2 regions of the Clostridium cellulovorans 743B genome follow, and region 1 is predicted to be linked to the other one. Evidence: a T-box and tRNA genes for the amino acid it is inferred to sense, from the RefSeq annotation. Region 1 holds a T-box; the other holds one or more tRNA genes.

Region 1 (7,491 bases):
TTCAGATTACGTAAAGAATTATGGCATAGACTACATCCCATTTTTCTCACCAACAACGCCAATAGAAAGAATTAATAGTTTATGTGAAGTTGGTGGTGGTTTCCTATATGTTGTAACATCTCTTGGTGTAACAGGAGAAAAGGATTTAGACAAGGAGTCATTAAGAAAAGCTCTTAAAGAAATTAAATCACATTCTTCTCTTCCTATTGCAGCAGGCTTTGGAATCAGTTCGAAGGAAGACATAGCTGGAATCATCGATAGTTGTGATGGAGTTATCGTAGGAACTAAAATAATTAAGCTTCTTAGAGCAAATGACTATAAAGGACTAGAAGATTTAATGGAAGGTTTTAGGGTATAATTATGAGTGCTATTGTAGAAAAGGAAAAACCAATAATCAAAGCTTACACTAAAGAAATTTTTCAAGAAAACTTAAGCTTTTTAGCTGAAGAGATTAATGGAAAAAAAGGGGCTTTATTTTCCTCAAACTACGAATTTCCAGATAGATATTCAAGATGGGAAACTGCTGCTGTAGACCCTTTCATAGAAGTTAGAGCTTCTGGCCTCAATGGTGTAATAAATGCTTTAAATTCTGGTGGAATTTCACTATTAAAAATAATCCATGGATTTCTAAAGGATATAGAAGCTGTTGAGCTAGACGTTACAAGAGAGAGTATATCTTTCACAATTAAAAAAGATACAAACGTGTATACAGAAGAAGAACGTAGTAAAAAGAACACTATATTCACAGTAATCAGAGCGATAATTAATGGATTCAAATGTGATGATCCATGGCTCGGTTTTTATGGTGCTTTTGGCTATGACCTTGTATTCCAATTTGAAGATGATATAAAACTAAAAAAATCAAGAGAGAATTCAGAGGATTTAGTTTTATATGTGCCAGAAAGAATATATGTTAAAGACAATAAACTTGCTAAGGGATATGTTATAAATTACGAAATATCCCTTGGAGATATTTCAACAACTAATAAAGAAGAATTTGCACCTAAGGCTCAGAAATGTTCAAAGGTTTTAAATGAAGAAACCTATAAACCTGGCGACTATGGAAAGCTTGTAGTAAAAGCAAAAGAGTCATTTAGAAGGGGAGATTTATTTGAAGTAGTTCCCTCATACTCTGTTGTTAAAGAAACTGTCCTTAAACCTAAAGAAATTTATAATAATTTAAAAGAGATAAATCCTAGTCCCTATAACTTTTTCATAAATCTAGGTGGAGAATATCTAATAGGATCTTCTCCTGAGATGTTTGTTAGGGTTGAAAATAATAAAGTTGAGACATGTCCTATAAGTGGAACTATTAAAAGAGGAATGGATTCTATAGAGGATAGTGAACAAATAAAAAAACTTCTTAACTCTAAAAAAGACGAAGACGAACTTACAATGTGTACAGATGTCGATAGAAACGATAAGAGCAGAGTATGTGTTGAAGGTAGCGTTAGAGTTGTCAGTAGAAGAACTATTGAAAAATACTCTCATTTATTTCACACAGTTGACCATGTAGAAGGTATGTTAAAGCCTGGGTTTGATTCTATTGATGCTTTTCTAACTCATATGTGGGCAGTAACTTTAACAGGAGCCCCAAAGAAAAGAGCGATTGAATGGATAGAAAATGAAGAAGCTGATAGAAGAAATTGGTACGGTGGTGCAATTGGTTACTTAAAATTCAATGGAGATTTTAATACTGGTATAACCATTAGAACTGTAAGATATATAGACAATAAAGTAGAAATTAGAGCTGGTGCAACATTGCTAATTAGTTCCGATGAAGTAGATGAAGAAGAAGAGACAAAGACAAAAGCTGCAGCTATGTTAAAAAGTTTAGAGGTTCAAAAACCTATTGAAGTTAAGGTAGAAGAAAAAGTTGCAGTTAAAAACAAACGAATCCTTATGATTGATCATGAAGATTCCTTTGTTCATACCTTAGGAAACTATGTAAAAGCTTTAGGTTATGATGTAACAACCTTTAGAGGGGACGAGGCTAGAAGAAAGCTTAAAGAGGAAAACTTTGATCTACTCCTTTTATCACCAGGCCCGGGAACACCAAGTGAGTTTAAATTAAATGAATCCATCGATATTGCTTTAAGCAAAAACATACCTGTTTTTGGAGTATGCTTAGGATTACAAGGAATTGTAGAATATTTTGGTGGCAGCTTAGATTATTTAGCTAATCCAAGACATGGAAAAAAAATGAAAGTTAAGAAAAATGAGAAAGCACCTTGGCCTTCACTAAAGGATGAGTTCTCAGTAGGTTTATACCACTCAATCTACGGTAAAAACATTGGAAATGAATTGATTAATATTTGCGAAGATGAAGAAGGTATACTAATGGGAGTTATGCACAAGGACTTAAAGATATTAGGGGTACAGTTCCATCCTGAAAGTATTATGACTTTAGAAAATAGTTCCGGTATGAGCCTATTAAAAGATACTTTTGAGTATTTGCTTAATTAATGTACGACTTTAATTTTCTAAGTTAAAACTAACATTTTTAAAAAGAACCTTTTATCTGCTTTTGAATAAGATATATTAAAGTCATCACTGCTTAGAGATGCTAGGTAGTGGTGATTTTATTTTCTTTTAAAGCTATAAAGTAGTTATATTACATATAAACTTGTAAAAAAAAGTTGAAAAAATAAATACTTTTCTGTATAATAAATAAAAGATGCTAAGATAGAGAGAGTAAATTTAATCAATTATTTAGAGAGAGAAGATTACCAGCTGCAAGTCTTCTTATAAGCGATTATTTTGAAGTTCACTCTGGAGCACCTGTAATGAACTAACAGTAATTACAGGCGGAGAAACACCGTTACGTATATGAGAGAACATAAACTTTATGTTAATTAGGGTGGTACCACGGAAATTTCGTCCCTAAATAGCATAGGTTTTTTTATTTTTTGTATATGTATGTTAAAGCTTTATATAGTTTATTCTAATTATTTATAATAGGTTTACGTAACTTAAATTTATATTATTTATTAGATTTTTCACTTTGAAATAAAGTTGAAGATTTTTTAAATAATTAAAATCTTAGTTGCGGGTATCTATAATATTAGAAATATTTATTTTTATTTAATGATTAGTTAAACTACAAATATATATTGTATATTAAGGAAAGGAGATTTCTTATGAAAAATAAATTAGAAGAAATTAAATCCATTGCAATTGAAGAACTAGAAAAAGTAGCTTCAAAGGAGCAATTAGAAGCCCTTAGGGTAAAATATTTAGGAAAGAAAAGTGAATTTACCTCCATTTTAAGAGGTATGGGTTCTGTATCCCCTGAGGAAAGACCGATTATAGGTAAACTAGTAAATGAAGTTAAGTCATCAATCGAAGAACTTATTGAAAAAGCTCAAATTTCAATAAGAGAAAAAGAAACTTTAGATAAGTTAAATAACGAAATAATTGATATTTCTATGCCTGGAAAAAAACAAACTGTTGGTAGCAAGAATCCTTTAACTTTAACATTAAATAAAATAGAAGAGATTTTCCTTGAAATGGGCTTTACTATTGAAGAAGGTCCAGAAGTTGAAAAAGATTATTATAATTTTGAAGCTTTAAACATACCTGCAGACCATCCTGCAAGAGGAGAACAAGACACTTTCTACATAAATGACAAAATCGTATTAAGAACACAAACTTCTCCAGTTCAAATAAGAACTATGGAAAAATATGATCCACCAATAAAAATGATTTCACCTGGTAAAGTGTACCGTTCAGACGATTTAGATGCAACACATTCTCCAATTTTCTACCAAGTTGAAGGATTAGTTGTAGATAAAGGAATAACCTTTGCAGATTTAAAAGGAACTTTAGAGCTTTTTGTTAAAAAGATGTTTGGTGAAAATATGAAAACAAAATTCAGACCTCATCATTTCCCATTCACAGAACCATCTGCTGAAATGGATGCAACTTGCTTTGTATGTGGCGGTGAAGGCTGTAATGTATGTAAAGGTGAAGGCTGGATAGAAATTTTAGGCTGTGGAATGGTTCATCCTGATGTTCTTAGAAATTGTGGTATAGACCCTAATGAATACAGCGGATTTGCCTTTGGGTTTGGATTAGATAGAATGGTTATGCAAAAATACGGTCTAGATGATATACGATTGCTTTATGAAAGCGATATGAGATTCTTAAAACAATTCAAGTAGAAGAAAGGATGATAGAAAATGTTAGTACCAGTTAAATGGCTTAAAGATTATGTTGATTTTGATATATCACCAAAGGAACTTGGAGACAGATTGACTTTATCTGGTTCAAAACTTGAAACTGTTGAGGTTTCTGGGGATGAAATTAAAAATGTTGTTACAGGAAAACTTATAAAGATTGAAGCGCATCCTGATGCAGAGAAATTATCTGTATGTCAAGTAGATATAAATGCAGAAGAACCTATACAAATAGTTACTGCTGCAACAAATATGAAGGAACAAGATATAGTTCCTGTTGCATTACACGGATCAGTTCTTGCTGGTGGTCATAAAATTAAAAAAGGTAAACTTAGAGGTATATTATCTAACGGAATGTTCTGTTCTGAAGAAGAGCTCGGCTTAGCAGAAGAAGGCACTTGTCATGGACTTATGATTCTTCCAGAAAGCACTCCAATAGGAGAAGATATAAAAACTGTTTTATCTATGGGCAAAGCTGTTTTAGACTTTGAAATTACTTCAAATAGGCCAGATTGCTTAAGTATACTTGGTATGGCAAGAGAAACAGCTGCTACAATAAACACTAAGTATAAAATGCCTAACTTTACTTATAAAACAACTTCAGCAGAGAACATAACAGATTTATTAAAAGTAACAATACAAGATCCTCTTTGCAGAAGATACATATCAAAAGGAGTTAAGAATGTAAAAATTCAGCCTTCTCCAGCATGGATGCAAGAAAGACTTGAAGAAGCAGGGGTACGTCCTATAAATAACATAGTTGATATAACTAACTTTGTAATGCTTGAGCTTGGTCAACCAATGCACGCTTTTGATGCAAGAGATATTAGAGGTAATTCAATAATTGTTGATAGAGCTTCAAATGATGAAAAATTCTCAACTTTAGATGAAATTGAAAGAACTCTAACTTCAGATATTTTAACAATTAGGGACGGTGAAGGTGCTATAGCTCTGGCCGGAATCATGGGTGGCTTAAATTCAGAGATAAAAGATGATACAACAACAGTGTTCTTTGAATCAGCAAACTTTGATGGCAAAAATATAAGAGTTTCTTCTAAAAACTTAGGCCTCAGAACTGAAAGTTCTTCGAGATTTGAAAAAGATTTAGATCCAAATCTTCCAGAGTTAGCTATGAACAGAGCTTTAAATCTTATTGAAGAGCTTGGTGCTGGTGAAATAATGGAAGGCATTATAGACCTTTATGAAAATCCTGTAAAGCCTCATATTATCGAAATTGACAGTCAGTGGGTTAATAAGTTCTTAGGACTTAATATTACAAAAGAAGAGATGAAATCTTGTCTTGATAGACTAGATTTATCTACTGAAATAGTAGATAATACTTTAAAAGTAACAGTTCCAACGTTCAGGATAGACTTAAACATAAAAGAAGATATCGCAGAAGAAATCGTAAGAATCTATGGATACAATAATGTAGTTTCTACTGTACCAAAAGTTGTATCTGAAAGAAGCGGAAAAACTGTAAAGCAAATAACAGATGATTTAATCACAGATACACTACTAGGCAGTGGTTTATATGAATCAATAAGCTATTCATTTTTTGGAGAAAAGGATTTTGATAAAGTTAATATAGCAAAAGACAGCTCCTTAAGAAATGCTGTTACAATTAAAAATCCTCTTGGTGAAGATTACAAGTTAATGAGAACTACTTCATTACCTTCTATGATGGGTAACTTAGCAAGAAACTACTCAAGAAATAATGAAGAAGCAAGATTATTTGAAATAGGTAAAGTATATATAAAATCAGAGGATCCATATGAACTTCCAACAGAAGTTAGAACTTTGACTATCGGACTTTATGGTAATGTTGATTATCTAGATTTAAAAGGTGTTGTGGAAAATGTTCTTGAAACTTTAGGAATTAAAAAGGTTTCCTATGAAAGAGAAACAGAAAATCCTACTTTTCATCCAGGCAAAACTGCTAAACTTATGGTAGGAAGAGAATTTGCCGGAGTATTCGGAGAAGTTCATCCAATGGTAAACGAAAATTGGAAGGTTGACGAAAGATGCTATATAGCTGAATTATATTTAGATGTTCTTTATAAAAACGCTTCTGATGAAAAGAAATACAAACCATTACCTAAGTATCCAGCTGTTACTAGAGATTTAGCTATCCTTGTAGATGAAAATATACTTGTGCAAGAAATTGATGAAATAATCAAGAAACAAGGCGCAAATATGATTGAAGAAGTCAAACTCTTCGACGTATATAAAGGAAAGCAAATTCCTGAAGGTAAAAAGAGTGTTGCTTATTCACTAGTATACAGACTTGCAAACAAAACTTTAACTGATGAAGAAGTTAATAAAACTCATCAAAAGATTTTAAAGACTTTAGAGCATAAACTAGGTGCAGAACTAAGATAAAATTAATAATGCTAGAGATACTGAAATTGATCAGCTGTCTCTAGCATTTATCATATCTTTACTATTGATTCTTATCTACCATTATATGAACCTAATCCTTTATCAAAAGTTATATTATTTCCGTCTGAAGTTGCAACAATGGTTCCAGATTCGTCAGTCCTATATACAGGTATTGAAGCTGCTTTTAATCTATTCATAGTAGCTTTTGCAGGATGCTTGTACGAATTATCTTTACCAACAGATATTACTGCATACTTAGGATTTACAGCCTTTAAAAAAGCGGCTGTTGTTGAAGAAGGGCTACCATGATGTCCAATTTTAAGGAGATCAGCTTTAATAGTTTGTCCACTTTTCAACATTTCAGCTTCAGATTCATCTTCTGCATCACCAGTTAATAAAAATGAATTATTTCCATAGACAACTCTTACAACTATTGAATCATTATTCAAATCTTCATACCCACTACTATTTGGAGAAACTATAGTTATTTCGGCTCCGCCTAAATTAAATTTTTCTCCAACCTTAGGTTCTGTAAATGTCAATTTCAAGTTTTTCGCTGTAGATACTAAATTTTTATAAATACTTGTTGTAGCAGTTCTTTTTCCAATATAAAAATTCTTTACTGGAAAGCTTTTTAAAACTGTTGGTAAACCTCCAATATGATCTTCATGGATATGAGTTGCGATTACATACTTTAACTCTTTTACTCCTGAATTTTTTAAATATTCAACTACAATAGAAGAATCATCTTTATTCCCTCCATCAATTAGCATAAATTCTCCATTTTGTTCTAATAGAATACTATCAGCTTGACCAACATCAATGAAATGCAATTTTAGTGATGTTGTTAGTGGAGTAATAACTTGCTTTTTTTCTTCATCTTCAATACCGTTAGTACTATTATCTGAAGTGTTTTTATCTTCTTTATCTT
Region 2 (7,491 bases), 2.4 Mb from region 1:
CCTATACACTAAGTGTAAAACCATTGTTAAAAGCTATATAAATTAAAATAGAAAGTACTAACAAACTCGGAAATAATACTTTCCGAGTTTTCTAATTAAGAACTATATTAATGTAGCGTTTCCCTTTAACTATTAATAAACACTTTATAAACTTAATATCAATTTGGGAATTAAAGTTTCTCTACTTTCATGAAATTTCTTTGTGTCTTCTTCACATCTACCAACAAATGCATTTTCTGTAGCTGAATTATCTGAAACACATAAAAGTGCAATTCCGTCTTTATTCATGATTTCCATACAACGATAAAATGCTGCTGTTTCCATTTCTATAGCTTCACTACCTAATTTCATTATTTCATTCAAATGAAAGTACTCACAAAATATAGAATCCGTACAATATACCACTTTTTCTTTTAACTCAATCCCAAGCTTCTTAGAAGCTATCCGTACATTTTCTACTACCTGTGCTTTGGGATATACTAACTGTTGAAAATTATCAACAGATATATTTTCATACAGATAAAGTGATGCACCATCACCAGCAATAGACTTTGAAGGAGTGATAATATCACCCAACATCATATCATCTTTTAATGCTCCAACTGCACCTATAAAAATAACCTTGCTACATTTGGTACATCCCAATGTTAAACAACAATCTACAATATTAGATGCACCACATCCAGTTTGTATATATCCATATTTTTTACCATCTATATGTATAACATACCCTTTATAATCTGCCCCTTCCTTGACCACGTCAATTTCTACATTGAAATTCTTGAAAATCTTTTCCGGTTTCCAAGATGGTGCCAAAATAATGGCTTCATATTCTTCATTTTCATCTAAACCATATATATTATACAAGAAGTCTGTACATCCACTAAACTTCTCCATATTAGCTTTAAGTTTATCGTATATAGTCATATTTATTCCCCTTAGTGTAATATAATTTAAATACATTGTACCTAAATTATATTTCCAAAAACTGTAGCATACCCTTCTATAAAAAACATAAAGTTTCTCATATCCTACAGTATCACACTCTCCTATCTTACACGGAATATTGTTCTTTCCACATTTCCTTTGATTAAATCAGATATACCATATTTTGAATGTCCAATAATTACCGTAGTACCTTGTTTTATAGGCTCAATTAAGTATTCAAGCTTTGCCTTCATACCATTTGCTCCTTCTCTGCTTGCTCCAATACAATATTGTTGAAGTTCACTTATGTGGTCAATTAGCTCATAAGTGTCTTTTCCCTCTACTTCCCTAATTAATGTTTTAGTATCTCTTGGATCCTTTAACAAACCTATTTCTGATGTTAATATCAATAAATATTTTGACTTTACTAATACTGATATTGCTGAAGCAGTTTCATCGTTATCAATACATTCAACAACTTTGTCTTGATTTAACCTTAAGTTATAAAGTTCCATTTTTCTTATTTCTTCATTACTAACAGAATCATTATAGTTTACTATTGGTATTGCATTTTGTTTTATTGAGTTAAGCAGCAACTTCCTTATAAACTCTCTTTTTTCCACATCATTAAAATGATGGTGTTCCACTAAAAGCTGCCTTACTGAAAAATTGGGGTTAATAAACTTTCTATAGTTTTCCATGAGAATCGCTTGCCCTTGTGAGGCATAATTCGATTTAACTTCTTCAATATCATAATTTTCGATTTCATTTAGGTTGTTTCTTTTCATATAATCAATACGACCAATTTCAACAGCTCCAGAACTTACCCATATACATCCTGGATAAAGTTCCTTCCCTAATCTACTAAAAACATTATAGTCTATATCATATTCGCCTTTTCTAATTAATGCCATTGAACCAACCTTGCCAACAAGTTCACAATCAAAATTCAAGTTTACCACCCCTTCAACAAATAACGATTAATGTTTAATATAGTAAATTAATATATATTTATATATAAAAACAAAAATGTTATTATTAAATACAATTTTTAACTAGTACTTTTTTAATTATAACACTTTTTTTACTAGTAATCCAAACTTATCAATAGGCTTTCCAACTAAATGAAACACCTCTTATATTATTAGATGATACTCTCCTGATAAATCTATGCTACCTATCTACAAAATTTTATTTGAGCCATTATCATATATTTTAATTTTTCATAACAGTTTTATATTGCCCAGTTTCTGTTGTTATGATATTTTGTTATGGAAATTAACTTCAATCCTCTCCATCAATTCAGAAATATATTCCTAAAATACTTTTGTATATCGAAAAATTAGACAATATCAAAATAAAATTACATAATGTAATAATGAACATTTAATTTGTGCAATGGCCTTTTCTTGTATTAACAAACTCCCAAGTCTATCTAAATTATATTGTAACTTTCACTCAGCTTGTCCTGTTATATTCCTACTTATATATATCACCAGTTTATTGTATATAACAAAATGGCAATGTTCATATTGATAAGTTTCTATTCTTTTCTTTTTTAGATATCATTGAATATCTCTTTCCATACTTCATAAATCTTAGTTCAAATTTATAATAACTTACCAATGCTAATAGAATTGTTATCAAAGATACACTAATGATTATCATTATAGTTCCCATCATTCCATAACCCGATAATTTAAGTTTTTCACTAATAAGCTTTTTAATAACGTAATAAACCACTGGATGTATGAGATACACACCAAATGTTGCTATTCCAAATAGTTCAAATGGTTTTCCAATAAATTTAGGCATATCTAATTTTAACTTATAGAATCCAATAACAATTATAAAACTTAATGCTGAAAAAACAACTCTCCATATCGATGTAGTTATAAAAATTTGGTTTCCACATACAGGAATGAAATTAAACAATCCCATAGCCACACATAAACTAATGTTATTAAAGTATTTATTAAAGTCAATTCTTTTTAAATTATAATAAATCGCTATTCCTCCGATATAGAAAAAAAGATTATTAAAAGGGTTTATGTATATTATCCATTGTTTTGCTAATTCCATATTAGGATTAAGAAACTTAAACGCAAATAAATATCCAATTATAAGGGAAGCTACAAACAATATATTTCCATATAGCTTTTTTCTTCTATAAGCCATTATTATTATTATTGTAATTACATAATAAACCATCTCATTACCGATGGACCAAGCACCTGTAGAAATATACGCTTCAGGCTTAATAAACCCAAATATAGTAGTTATATTAGCTATATAAACAAAAATTTGCTCAGTAGAAAATCCACTTTTAATATTAATAATAAAGTTAAAAGTCGTTACAACCCATAATAATGGCCATATTCTAAAAATACGCCTTATTAAAAAGGCAATTGCAGTTTTAATATCCTTAATAAAGTCACTGTATACTATAGCCATGCTTAATCCTGATAAAATAAAAAAAATCGATACTGCATAAATCCCAAACCTACCTAACAAAGAATCTGCATATAATGGTGCTACCTCCCAAGAATAGAGGTGATAAAGCATTATAGATAAAGCAGCTAAACCTCTTAACCAATCAAGTGATTCTACTCTATTTTTTATATAATTTTGTTCTTTAGTCATTAAATATTCTCCTTTTTAATATTCGTAAACATTTCTACTTAAACGTTTATTTGCAGAACATGATTTTTTGCAATTTGTAGTATTTTCAAACTCAAAGAGCTATATAAGTGTCTATAATCAAAGAAAATGGACGCACGAAAAAAGTAGTCTAATCACTGATTAGACTACTTCTATTTGGAGGCGCCATCCAGATTTGAACTGGAGAATAAAGGTTTTGCAGACCTCTGCCTTACCACTTGGCTATGGCGCCATTTCTGGTGGCTCGACCAGGAATCGAACCAGGGACACGAGGATTTTCAGTCCTCTGCTCTACCGACTGAGCTATCGAGCCATAGAACCCAGCGACAACCTACTTTCCCACAAGACCTCTCCTGCAGTATCATCGGCCCTTAGTAGCTTAACCGTCGTGTTCGGAATGGGAACGGGTGTTACCTACCAGGCATAATCACTGGATACACTTTAAAATTTCTTTTAAAGTTCAGAGTGTTCTCTGAAAATTGCATAGATATTAAAAACTTTGTTTAGGTTAAGCCCTCGATCTATTAGTATGAGTCAGCTGAACATGTTACCATGCTTACACCCCTCACCTATCAACCTTGTGTTCTTCAAGGGATCTTACTAGCTTACGCTATGGGAAATCTAATCTTGAGGTGGGCTTCACGCTTAGATGCTTTCAGCGTTTATCCCTTCCCGACATAGCTACCCAGCCATGCTCCTGGCGGAACAACTGGTACACCAGAGGTCAGTCCATCCCGGTCCTCTCGTACTAAGGACAGCTCCTCTCAAATTTCCTACGCCCGCGACGGATAGGGACCGAACTGTCTCACGACGTTCTGAACCCAGCTCGCGTGCCGCTTTAATGGGCGAACAGCCCAACCCTTGGGACCTTCTCCAGCCCCAGGATGCGACGAGCCGACATCGAGGTGCCAAACCTCCCCGTCGATGTGGACTCTTGGGGGAGATCAGCCTGTTATCCCCGAGGTAGCTTTTATCCGTTGAGCGATGGCCCTCCCACGAGGAACCACCGGATCACTAAGCCCGACTTTCGTCCCTGCTCCACTTGTAGGTGTCGCAGTCAGGCTCCCTTCTGCCTTTGCACTCTTCGAACGATTTCCGACCGTTCTGAGGGAACCTTTGGGCGCCTCCGTTACTTTTTTGGAGGCGACCGCCCCAGTCAAACTGCCCATCTAACAATGTCCGGCACCCAGATTCATGGGTTTCCGTTAGAATCCCAATACTGTCAGGGTGGTATCCCAAGGTTGACTCCATAGAACCTGACGGCCCTACTTCCCAGTCTCCCACCTATCCTGTACAGACAATATCGAAACTCAATGCTAAACTACAGTAAAGCTCTACGGGGTCTTTCCGTCCAATCGCGGGTAGCAAGCATCTTCACTTGCACTACAATTTCGCCGGATTTACAGTTGAGACAGTGCCCAAATCATTACGCCATTCGTGCGGGTCGGAACTTACCCGACAAGGAATTTCGCTACCTTAGGACCGTTATAGTTACGGCCGCCGTTTACTGGGGCTTAAGTTCATGCCTTCGCTTGCGCTAAGCAATCCCCTTAACCTTCCAGCACCGGGCAGGCGTCAGCCCCTATACATCAGCTTTCGCTTTAGCAGAGACCTGTGTTTTTGCTAAACAGTTGCTTGGGCCTATTCTCTGCGGCCTAGCTTCCGCTAGGCACCCCTTCTCCCGAAGTTACGGGGTCAATTTGCCGAGTTCCTTAACTGTAATTCTTCCGCTGGTCTTAGGATTCTCTCCTCACCTACCTGTGTCGGTTTGCGGTACGGGTACTATTTTGCTCTCTAGAGACTTTTCTTGGCAGCGTGGAATCAGGTACTTCGCTACTAAATTTCGCTCCCCATCACACCTCAGAGTATTAGCACGCGGATTTGCCTACGTACACCCCTAAATGCTTAGACCAACATCCAATAGTTGGCACACCCTATCCTCCTGCGTCATCCCATCGATAATAACGCTAATAGTAGTATCGGAATATCAACCGATTGTCCATCACCTACGCCTTTCGGCCTCAGCTTAGGTCCCGACTAACCCTGGGCGGACGAGCCTTCCCCAGGAAACCTTAGGTTTTCGACCATTAAGATTCTCACTTAATTCTCGCTACTTATGCCAACATTCTCACTTCTGTACAGTCCACAGCTCCTTCCGGTACTGCTTCTGCCCATACAGAAAGCTCCTCTACCACTCCTTACGGAGTCCATAGCTTCGGTGGTAAGTTTGAGCCCCGGACATCTTCGGCGCAGGATCTCTTGACTAGTGAGCTATTACGCACTCTTTAAATGAGTGGCTGCTTCTAAGCCAACATCCTAGTTGTCTTAGAAATCCCACATCCTTTTCCACTTAACTTACACTTGGGGACCTTAGCTGATGGTCTGGGCTTTTTCCCTTTTGACTACGGACCTTATCATTCGCAGTCTGACTGCCGGGGTAAAAGTATATGGCATTCGGAGTTTGATAGAGTTCGGTAACTGTTGTCAGCCCCTAGCTCATTCAGTGCTCTACCTCCATTACTCATTTTACCCGACGCTAGCCCTAAAGCTATTTCGAGGAGAACCAGCTATCTCCGAGTTCGATTGGAATTTCTCCGCTATCCACAGCTCATCCCATGGTTTTCAACACCAATGTGGTTCGGTCCTCCACGAGGTTTTACCCTCGCTTCAACCTGGCCATGGATAGGTCACCCGGTTTCGGGTCTACGGCATGCAACTAGTCGCGCTGTTCACACTTGGTTTCCCTTCGGCTACGTACCTTAAGTACTTAACCTTGCTGCATACCGTAACTCGTTGGCTCGTTCTACAAAAAGCACGTCGTCACACTCATATGGTGCTTCGACCGGTTGTAGGCATACGGTTTCAGGTTCTATTTCACTCCCCTTCCGGGGTTCTTTTCACCTTTCCCTCACGGTACTTCTTCACTATCGGTCACTAGGTAGTATTTAGCCTTGGGAGGTGGTCCTCCCCTGCTTCCCACAAGGTTTCACGTGTCTCGTGGTACTCTGGATATACTCTCGCTATCATTCGCTTTCTCCTACGGGGCTATTACCCTCTATGGCTTAGCTTTCCAGCTATCTTCGAATAACAAACTCTAGCTTTTATGAGTATTCCACAACCCCAGAGATAAATCTCTGGTTTGGGCTCTTTCCCTTTCGCTCGCCGCTACTTAGGAAATCGAATTTCTTTCTCTTCCTCTGGGTACTTAGATGTTTCAGTTCCCCAGGTGTGGCTTCATGTAGCTATGTATTCACTACAGGATATACATCGTTTGATGCATAGGTTTCCCCATTCGGAAATCTCCGGATCACTGGCTATTTGCGCCTACCCGAAGCTTATCGCAGCTTATCGCGTCCTTCTTCGCCTCCTAGTGCCAAGGCATTCACCATACGCCCTTTGTAGCTTAACCTAAAAATTGCTATAACCTGCGCATTGCTTCGTCACTTTCGCCTCTGCGGTGCTCATTTACATAAGTAAACTCCGCTTCCTCGAGTTTTCAGTTCCTCGCACTGCTTGGTTCTATCAATTTTTTAATTTGGTCTAATTAACACGTTATCGGTTAATCTTATCAAATTAAATTAGTCTTAATTATACAAAGTTTATATAAATAACTTTACTTGGTTTTTAATATCTTATGCAATTTTCAAAGAACAACTTTTCCTTTTTATACAAGCTTTCGCTTTACATAAAAAAGACTTCCAAATCTCTTAGCCGTTAGGCTTTGATCTCTGGAAATTGAACAGAAGAAAGACCCAGTGGACACAGTGTCTTACAAGTAAAACTACTGTGTCATTTTCCTTAGAAAGGAGGTGATCCAGCCGCAGGTTCTCCTACGGCTACCTTGTTACGACTTCACCCCAATCATCGACCCCACCTTCGGCCGCTGGCTCCTTACGGTTACCT

The links. A T-box is a leader RNA that pairs with one kind of tRNA and senses whether it is charged. The one in region 1 lies ahead of pheS (phenylalanine--tRNA ligase subunit alpha), so its partner is inferred to be a tRNA-Phe.
Region 2: it has a tRNA-Phe gene. The T-box ahead of pheS (phenylalanine--tRNA ligase subunit alpha) is inferred to sense a tRNA for this amino acid. The anticodon was not compared.

The regions. Positions count from the first base shown of each region.
Region 1 is NC_014393.1:2,566,345-2,573,835, reverse strand. It holds gene trpA (tryptophan synthase subunit alpha) at 1-358, shown strand, start outside; gene CLOCEL_RS10830 (anthranilate synthase component I) at 361-2,466, shown strand; T-box leader at 2,674-2,888, shown strand; gene pheS (phenylalanine--tRNA ligase subunit alpha) at 3,141-4,163, shown strand; gene pheT (phenylalanine--tRNA ligase subunit beta) at 4,182-6,560, shown strand; gene CLOCEL_RS10815 (ComEC/Rec2 family competence protein) at 6,632-7,491, opposite strand, start outside.
Region 2 is NC_014393.1:157,889-165,379, reverse strand. It holds gene CLOCEL_RS00625 (phosphorylase family protein) at 145-927, opposite strand; gene CLOCEL_RS00620 (amino acid kinase family protein) at 1,050-1,889, opposite strand; gene CLOCEL_RS00615 (acyltransferase family protein) at 2,455-3,570, opposite strand; tRNA gene CLOCEL_RS00610 (tRNA-Cys) at 3,746-3,820, opposite strand; tRNA gene CLOCEL_RS00605 (tRNA-Phe) at 3,826-3,901, opposite strand; rRNA gene rrf (5S ribosomal RNA) at 3,907-4,023, opposite strand; rRNA gene CLOCEL_RS00595 (23S ribosomal RNA) at 4,093-6,997, opposite strand; rRNA gene CLOCEL_RS00590 (16S ribosomal RNA) at 7,391-7,491, opposite strand, start outside.